2 regions of the Geodermatophilus sp. SYSU D00703 genome follow, and region 1 is predicted to be linked to the other one. Evidence: riboswitches for the same ligand, from Rfam matches in the RefSeq annotation. Region 1 holds a riboswitch; the other holds the start of a gene.
What was found. A riboswitch is a leader RNA that binds a small molecule or an ion and turns the genes downstream of it on or off. The one in region 1 is predicted to bind cyclic di-AMP.

Region 2: linked by a shared signal. The riboswitch ahead of ACI782_RS14365 (LysM peptidoglycan-binding domain-containing protein) and the one ahead of ACI782_RS15835 (LysM peptidoglycan-binding domain-containing protein) in region 1 are both predicted to bind cyclic di-AMP.

What each region holds. Positions count from the first base shown of each region.
Region 1 covers NZ_JBJGYU010000016.1:26,218-30,421, forward strand. Annotated here, with positions in the region: gene treY (malto-oligosyltrehalose synthase) at 1-1,982, shown strand, start outside; cyclic di-AMP (ydaO/yuaA leader) riboswitch at 2,289-2,449, shown strand; gene ACI782_RS15835 (LysM peptidoglycan-binding domain-containing protein) at 2,453-3,028, shown strand; gene ACI782_RS15840 (hypothetical protein) at 3,048-4,204, opposite strand, start outside.
Region 2 covers NZ_JBJGYU010000013.1:67,305-71,508, forward strand. Annotated here, with positions in the region: gene ACI782_RS14355 (cyclase family protein) at 1-623, shown strand, start outside; gene ACI782_RS14360 (alkaline phosphatase D family protein) at 717-2,300, opposite strand; cyclic di-AMP (ydaO/yuaA leader) riboswitch at 2,599-2,759, shown strand; gene ACI782_RS14365 (LysM peptidoglycan-binding domain-containing protein) at 2,762-3,598, shown strand; gene ACI782_RS14370 (SDR family NAD(P)-dependent oxidoreductase) at 3,736-4,131, opposite strand.

The DNA of each region.
Region 1 (4,204 bases):
ACGTGCTGCAGCACGGCCGGGACAGCGCCCACGCCGCGGCGTTCGACATCGACTGGGACTTCGGCGGCGGCAAGCTGCGCGTCCCGGTCCTCGGGTCGGCGGACGACGTCGAGAAGCTGGAGGTGGTGGACGGCGAGCTCCGCTACTACGACAACCGCTTCCCGATCGCCCCCGGCACCGATGGGGGCACGCCACAGGAGGTGCACGCCCGCCAGCACTACGAGCTGGTCGACTGGCGGCGCGCCGACACCGACCTCAACTACCGGCGGTTCTTCGCGATCAACACCCTCGCCGGGCTGCGCGCCGAGGACCCGGCGGTCTTCGACGCCACCCACCGGCTGGTCCTGGAGATGGTCGCGGCCGGCGCGGTCGACGGGCTGCGGATCGACCACCCCGACGGGCTCGCCAGACCCAGGGAGTACTTGGAGAGATTGGCCCGGCTGTCCGGTAACCGGTGGACGGTGGTCGAGAAGATCCTCGAGCCCGGTGAGGACCTGCCGGAGAGCTGGGCGACCGCCGGGACGACCGGCTACGACGCGTTGACCGAGGTCGACGACGTGCTGGTCGACCCGGCCGGCGAGCCTGCGCTGACCGCGCTGGACACCGAGCTGTCCGGCCGGGCCGTGGAGTACGCCGCGCTGGTGCACGCCTGCAAGCGCGAGGTCACCGACGGGATGCTCGGCTCGGAGGTGGCCCGCCTGGTGCGGGTGATCGGCGAGCTGCCCGGCATCTCGCGGGAGCAGCAGACCGAGGCCCTGGCCGAGCTGCTGGCGGCGTTCCCGGTCTACCGCACCTACCTGCCCGACGGCCGCGAGCACCTCGACGCCACCGTGGCCGCGGTGCGGTCCCGCCGTCCCGACCTGGCCGACGCCCTCGACGCGCTGCACCCGGTGCTGTCCCAGGCCGGCACCGAGGCGGCGACCCGCTTCGAGCAGACCAGCGGCCCAGTCATGGCCAAGGGCGTGGAGGACACCGCCTACTACCGCTGGGCCCGGTTCGTCGCGCTCAACGAGGTGGGCGGCGACCCGGCCCGCTTCGGCAGCACCGTCGCGGAGTTCCACGAGGCGCAGGGGCGCCGGCTGGCGCGCAAGCCGCAGTCGATGACGACGCTGTCCACGCACGACACCAAGCGCAGCGAGGACGTGCGGGCGCGGCTGGCGGTGCTCGCCGAGCTGCCCACCGAGTGGGCGGGACTGGTCCGCGGCTGGCTGGCCCGGCACCGGCTCGCCGACCGGCCGCTGGCCCACCTGGTGTGGCAGAACCTGGTCGGCGCCTGGCCGCTGTCCCGGGAGCGGGCGCACGCCTACGCGGAGAAGGCGGCGCGCGAGGCCGGGACGTCGACCACGTGGACCGACCCCGACGAGGAGTTCGAGGCGCGGCTGCACGCGCTCGTGGACGCCGCGTACGACGACCGCACGACCAGCGCTGAGTTCGAGGGCTTCGTGGCCCGCATCACGCCGCCGGGCCGGTCGAACTCGCTGTCGCAGAAGCTGCTGCAGCTGACCATGCCCGGCGTCCCGGACGTCTACCAGGGCACCGAGCTGTGGGACCTCTCGCTGGTCGACCCGGACAACCGCCGCCCCGTGGACTACGGGCTGCGCCGGCGCCTGCTGGCCCGGCTCGACGAGGGCTGGGTGCCGCCGGTGGACGACGAGGGCGCGGCGAAGCTGCTCGTCGTCTCCCGGACGCTGCGCGCCCGCCGCGAGCACCCCGGGTGGTTCGGCGGCTACCAGCCGGTCGAGGCCACCGGCGCCGCGGCCGGCCACGTGGTGGCCTTCGACCGGGGCGGCGTCGTGACCGTGGCGACCCGGCTGCCGGTCGGGCTGGCCGCCTCCGGGGGCTGGGGCGACACCGCGCTGCAGCTGCCGAACGGGTCGTGGCGGGACCTGCTCACCGGCGACCGGTTCGTCTCCGACGCCGCCGGACTGCCGGTCGGCGCGGCGTTGGAGCGGCTGCCGGTGGCGCTGCTCGTCCGGGACTGAGAGAGGACCCCTCTGCCCCCCGCCACTCGCAGGCTCGCGGCGGGACCCTGCAGAGGGGCCGCTCCAGCACGTCACGAGGCTCAGGCCGAGGGCCCCTGGAGGGTGGCCTTCGACGACGTTCCCGGACTCACGACGGAGAGTTGTCGGCCGAGGGCGGTGCGCTGCCCCCGGCCCGGCCTGTCGCGCCACGCCGGCGCGCAACGCCCGTCGCCGCGCGCGGACCCGGGCGTCCGCTCCTAGCGTCCCGCCCGTGCTCCGGCTGTCCGGCCGGGCACGGCGCCGTCCCGCCCAACCCCGTCCGGCGGCGTCCGACCTCTGCACGACCGTGGACGGGGGTGGGGGACCCACTCTCGGCGCGCTGCAGTGAACAGCGCTGCGCGTCTCGGGGTGAAGCCGCGACCCGCGGCCGGGCAACCGATCCGCCCGAACCCGACAGCTCACCCCGCCGGCGGTCGATCGGAGGATCCTCCATGCCCCAGCACGACCGATCCCGCACGCCCGCACGCGCCCTGCGTCGCGGCGCCGTCGTCCTCACCGGTGCGGCGGCCCTGTCCGCCCTCGCGCTCCCCGGCACGGCCTCGGCCGCGGAGCACGACTGGGACGGCGTCGCCCAGTGCGAGTCCAGCGGGAACTGGCACATCAACACCGGCAACGGCTACTACGGCGGCCTGCAGTTCAGCGCGAGCACCTGGGCCGCCTACGGCGGGCACGAGTTCGCGTCCAACGCCCACCTGGCCAGCAAGGAGCAGCAGATCGTGGTCGCCGAGCGCACCCTCGACGGCCAGGGCATCGGCGCCTGGCCGAACTGCGGCCGGTACCTGACCGGCGGGTCGTCGGCGCAGGCGGCGGCCCCCGTCGCGACCGAACCCGAACGGGCGTCACGGGACCACCGCACGGCGGCCGGGAGCTACGTCGTCCGGGCCGGGGACACGCTCGGCACCATCGCCGCGGCCCACGGGATGAGCTGGCGCGACCTGTACGCGCGGAACCAGGACCGGGTGAGCGATCCGAACCTCGTCTACGTGGGGCAGTCGCTCGTCGTCTGAGCCGCACCGTCCGCGCAGGTCACGGGGGGCCGGGCTGGCCCCCCGTGACCTGGCCGGCGCCGGGCGACGGCATCGACCGTCGAGCTGCGGCCGCGCCCCGGGCGACGCCGACCGCCATCGGCCAGTCCGGGTCGGCCCAGTAGCGGCTGTGTGCCAACAGCGGCGGCTCCGGCGCGGACTGGTTGTCCGGGTCGGAGGCGACCGGGTCCAGCAGGCGCCACTCGCCGCCGCAGACCCGTCGCAGGGTGCGGGGATCGCGCCAGTCCTCCTCCGGACCGTCGTCCCAGAGCCGGCGTGACCGGAGCGGGCCGGTCTCGGGCGTCCGGTCCCAGCTCCGGACCGGCCCGGCGATCGGGTCGGTCTCGCGGAACAGGCTCACCCAGCGCTCCCCCCAGGTGTCGCTGAGCCAGCGGAGCACACCAGGGCCCACGTGCGCGGGGAACACGCGGCAGAACTGCATGCGCAACTGGGAGCCGAAGGTCACCAGCCCGACTCTCGGGTAGAGCTCGGGAGCGATCGAGCGCAGCGCGGCCAGGCTGACCAGGCTCCCCTGGCTGTGCGCGGCCAGGACCACCTGGTCGGCCTCCCCCTCCTCGGAGAGCAACCACTCGATGCGGTCGACCAGCGCCGGGACCGCCACCTGCGAGTACGCCGCGGGCACGAACGGGTGCGCCGCCCGCGGCCAGAACGCGATCACGTCCCAGACGACGTTGACCCTGCGTCGCCACCGGGCGCCCTCCGGCGCGGATACGAACGCCCGGGATCCCAGCACGGCGAGGGCGACGGCGAACAGGAACAGGACGGCGGAGCCGAAGCCGACGAGCCCCCGCGCCCAGGGCCCGTCAGCGGTGACCGCGCTGGCCCAGCCCCACGGGGACGGGAGGTCGCCCGGAGCGCAGGCGGCACGGTCGCACCCGCTCCGCACCTGCTCGGCGACGGCGGCGAGCGACAGGACCCAGCCGACGAGGGCGGCGACGACGAACACCGGCGCGAGCACGTTCTTCAGGCGGGCGGCGGACACGGCGCGGGCCACCCGCTCGAGCCCGGCGTCCGAGAGCCGGGGGCGGTCGGCGCCGTCGGGGGTGTACATGGCGGCCACGACGGCGCGGCGTCGCCGCGCCGCCGCCGCGCGGCGGGACCACGCGAGCACGCCGACGACCGCGATGAGGGCCACCG
Region 2 (4,204 bases), on a different contig from region 1:
CCGACCGGGAGGGATGGGCGCTCGAGCGCGTCCGGATCGCCACGCACAGCGGCACGCACGTCGACGCCCCGTACCACTACTCGAAGGTCATGGACGGCGGCGCCCGTGCCATCACGATCGACGAGGTCCCCCTGGAGTGGTTCCTGCAGCCGGGCGTGAAGCTGGACTTCCGGCGCTTCCCGGACGGGTACGTGCTCAGCGCCGCGGACGTCGAGGCGGAGCTGGCGCGCATCGACCACGCGCTCGCTCCGTTGGAGATCGTCCTCGTCAACACCGCGGCCGGTGCTCGCTACGGCCAGGAGGACTACGTCGCCTCCGGCTGCGGGATGGGGCGGGAGGCCACCCTGTACCTGCTGGAGCGGGGCGTCCGGCTGACCGGCACCGACGCCTGGAGCTGGGACGCGCCGTTCGTGCACACGGCTCGCCGCTTCGCCGTCGACCACGACCCCTCGGTGATCTGGGAGGGGCACCGCGCCGGCCGGGAGATCGGCTACTGCCACATCGAGAAGCTGCACAACCTCGAGGCCCTGCCGCCCACCGGGTTCGAGGTCTCCTGCTTCCCGGTGAAGGTCTCCTCCGCGTCGGCCGGGTGGACCTGCGCCGTCGCGATCTTCGAGGACTGACCGGCCGCCCACGCCCGTGCGCACCCGGGAACCGGGCAGGGGGTCGCTGCCGTGTGGGCCCCGCTCCTCCCGGGCGGCGCACCGCCCGGCCGGTCAGGCGGGGGTCAGCTCGGTCTGGTGCAGGACCTCCCCGCCGACGGTCCGCAGCTGCACGGTCATGACCCCGCTCGCCCCGTCGATGCGGACGGAGCCGAGGAACTGGGACGTGTCGCCCGGCGCCCGGTTCGGGGTGTCGGCGACCCGGGAGAAGACCACCCGGGGGCCGAACGTGCCGTCGAGCGCACTGCGCCCGAAGGGCGCGGCGTGCAGCGGGCCGGAGACGAACTCCCAGAACGGGTCGAAGTCGGGGAAGGCCGCGCGCTGCGGGTCGTAGTGGTGGGCCGCGGTGTAGTGGACGTCGCCGGTGAGCCAGACGACGTTGCGCACCCCGCTCCGCCTGAGGTCCGACAGGAGGCGGGCGATCTCCAGCTCCCGGCCGGCCGGTCGCCCCGGGTCGCGGTCGGCGACGCCGTCCACGTCGATCGGACCGTCGGGCACCACGAGCCCGATCGGCATGTCGGAGGCGACCACCTTCCACAGCGCCCGGGACGTGGTCAGCCGCCGGGTGGCCCTGGCGAGCTGCTGCTCCCCGAGGATGCGGGCGCCCGGCCCGCCGGTGGTGGTGTCCCCCGTGTTCGGACCGCGGTGACTGCGCAGGTCGAGGGCGACGACGTCCAGCAGCGGGCCGTAGGACAGGACGCGGTCGATGCGGCTGCCGGCGACCGGTGTGTACTCGAGGAAGGCCCGCCGGCCCCGGGCGGCGAGCGTGTCGACGTCGGTCACGGTGTACCGGTGGTCGTCCAGGACCTCGCGGGGGTACCAGTTGTCGGTCACCTCGTGGTCGCTCCACTGGAGGAACTGCGGGACCTCGGCGGTGAAGCGGCGCACGTTGTCGTCGAGCAGGTTGTACAGGAACTGGCCCCGGTACTCGTCCAGGGTCTCGGCGACCTTGCTCTTCGCCGGGGTGACCACGTTGCGCCACACCGTGCCGTCGGGGAGGACGACGGTCTCCGTCAGCGGCCCGTCGGCGTAGACGTTGTCGCCGGAGTGGACGAAGAAGTCCGGCGCGAGCCGGCGGACCGCCTCGAAGCCGGTCATGCCGCCGGTGCCGGGGTTGATCCCCCAGCCCTGCCCGGCGACGTCGCCGGACCAGCTGAAGCTCACGTCCCGCCGGTCGACCGGGGCGGTGACCAGCCGGCCGACGAGCGGTTCGCCGGCGCGCCCGGGGTCGTCGTCCCCGGTGAAGGTGACCCGGTAGAACAGCTCCGTCCCCGGCGGCAGGCCGTCGACCAGCACCTTCCCGGTGTGGTCGGTGTCCGGCCCCACGTCGATCCACCGCTGCGCGTGGGGCCTGCGGAAGTCCGCCGTGGCGGCCACCTCGACGTGCATCCGGGCCGGGCGGTCGGTCCTTGACCAGACGACCGCCGAGCGTGCGGTCACGTCCCCGCTCTGCACGCCCCACCGTGCCTCGGGTCGCGACCGCAGGAGCGCCGGGCCGCCGAGCGCGAGTGACCCACGGCCGGCGAGACCGCCGAGGCCCACGCCGGCCCCGACGAGGACGGCGCCCTGCAGCAGCTGCCGCCGGGTGAGGTCCCGAGGGGCACCGGTCCGGCCGCGGCGGGTCGGGGGATCGGGCATGTCCGTCTCCGTCCTCCAGCCGTGCGCCACCACCGTCCCGTCGTGGATCGACCTGCAGTCGACACCCGGGCGAGCCCTGGGGAAAGCCCGATCGTCCCGGTGCAGGCAGGGCCCGAACGCACCCGACTGTGTCGCAGTCCACGGGACGCGCGGACGCGCGTCCCGACCAGCGCGTCCGTCTCACGAACACCACGGTGTGACGGCCGTCACGGCGACAATGCACATGACAGTACGTAGCGTTTTGGCTGCGCTCAGCAAACGAGAGCGCGGCGCCGGTCCGCCAAACCCTGCCCACCGGCTGCCATCCACACCGACCTCAGGGCAGGGGTGGGGGACCCACGTTCCACGGCGCGCTCCGGCTCACGGCACGGCGCGTCTCGGGGTGGAGCCGCGATCCGCGGCCGGGCACCGATCGCCCGAACCCGACAGCTCACCTCGCCGGCGGTGATCGGAGACCACCCATGGCAAAGCACCGCGCGCCCCGCTACGTCCGCACCAAGAAGGCGATCGCCAAGGCCCCCGTCGCGGCCGGGGCCACCGTCGTCGGACTCGGCGTCCTCAGCAGCTCCCCGGCCCAGGCCGCGGACGGGACCCCCTCCACCACCGTCGCGGAGGCACCGGTCCTCGCGCCGGCCCCCGCCGCCGAGCCGGCCCCCGCCGCGGTGGACGACTACACGGTCCAGCTCGGCGACACGGTCGCGGAGATCGCCGGTGCGGTCGACCAGCCGTGGCGGGAGCTGTACGAGCGCAACGTCGGCGTGATCGGCAGTGACCCGAACCTGATCGTCCCGGGTCAGGTCCTGCTGGTGACCGGCGCCACCTCGGCCGCCTCGGCCGCTCCGGCTGCCCCGGCGGCGCCCGTCGAGGCAGGCAGCGTGGGCAACTCGGCGCCAGCGGCCGTCGCCGCCGCCGCTCCGGCGGCCCCGGCGCCTGCGCCCGCGCAGATCAGCAACAGCGCCGGGCCGATCAAGCCGGCCGCGCAGGCCGCCGCGAACGCCGTCGTCTCCGACGTGCCCGGCGCCGCCGGCATCACCCTCGGCGGCACCCGCGCCAGCGCGGTCGACCCGCACGGTCACCCCTCCGGGCTGGCGGTGGACTACATGGTCCTGACCGACGCCGCCCTCGGCGACGCCATCGCCCAGTACCACATCGACCACTGGGACGAGCTCGGCGTGGAGTACGTCATCTGGCAGCAGCGGATCCTGACCTCGCCGACCGGGGCCTGGAAGCCGATGGCCGACCGCGGTGGCGTGACGGCCAACCACTTCGACCACGTCCACACCAACTACCGCGGCTGACCCCTCGGCCCACGACTCCCCCGGGCCCCGGCCGCCGCGCGCGGCCGGGGCCCGCGTGCCCTCCGGGACGGGTCATGTCTCCGGCGCGATCCGGTACGGCGCGGTGCCGCCGGCGTCGACCTGGAAGGCCATGCCGGTCACGTAGCGCGCCTCGTCGGAGGCGGGAACAGGACGGCGTTGCTGATGCCGACCGCCTCGACCCAGGGGACCGGGAGCGCGTTGACCGCCTTGCAGCCCTCGGCGGCCTCCTCCCGGCTGGCTCCGGGCAGGCCGAACACCTCGTACGTGGCCGGGTTCTGCACCATCGGGGTGTCGACCGTGGTCGGGTGCACCGAGTTCACCCGGATCCGCGCCGGCGCGAGCTCGACGGCCAGCGTGCGCATCAGCCCGGTGACGCCGTGCTTGGCGGCTGGGTAGTGGCCCGAGTTCGGGAACGCCACCAGGCCCGCCGTCGAGCTGGTCAGGACGATCGACCCGCCCTCGCCCCGCTCCAGCATCGGGCGGGCGGCGGCCGTGCCGACCAGAGAGGCCACCTCGCCACCGTCCACGCCTCCCCGTCGGACCGGTATCGCACCGAGCACGCGAGGGTCACCGGCGCCTGCGCCC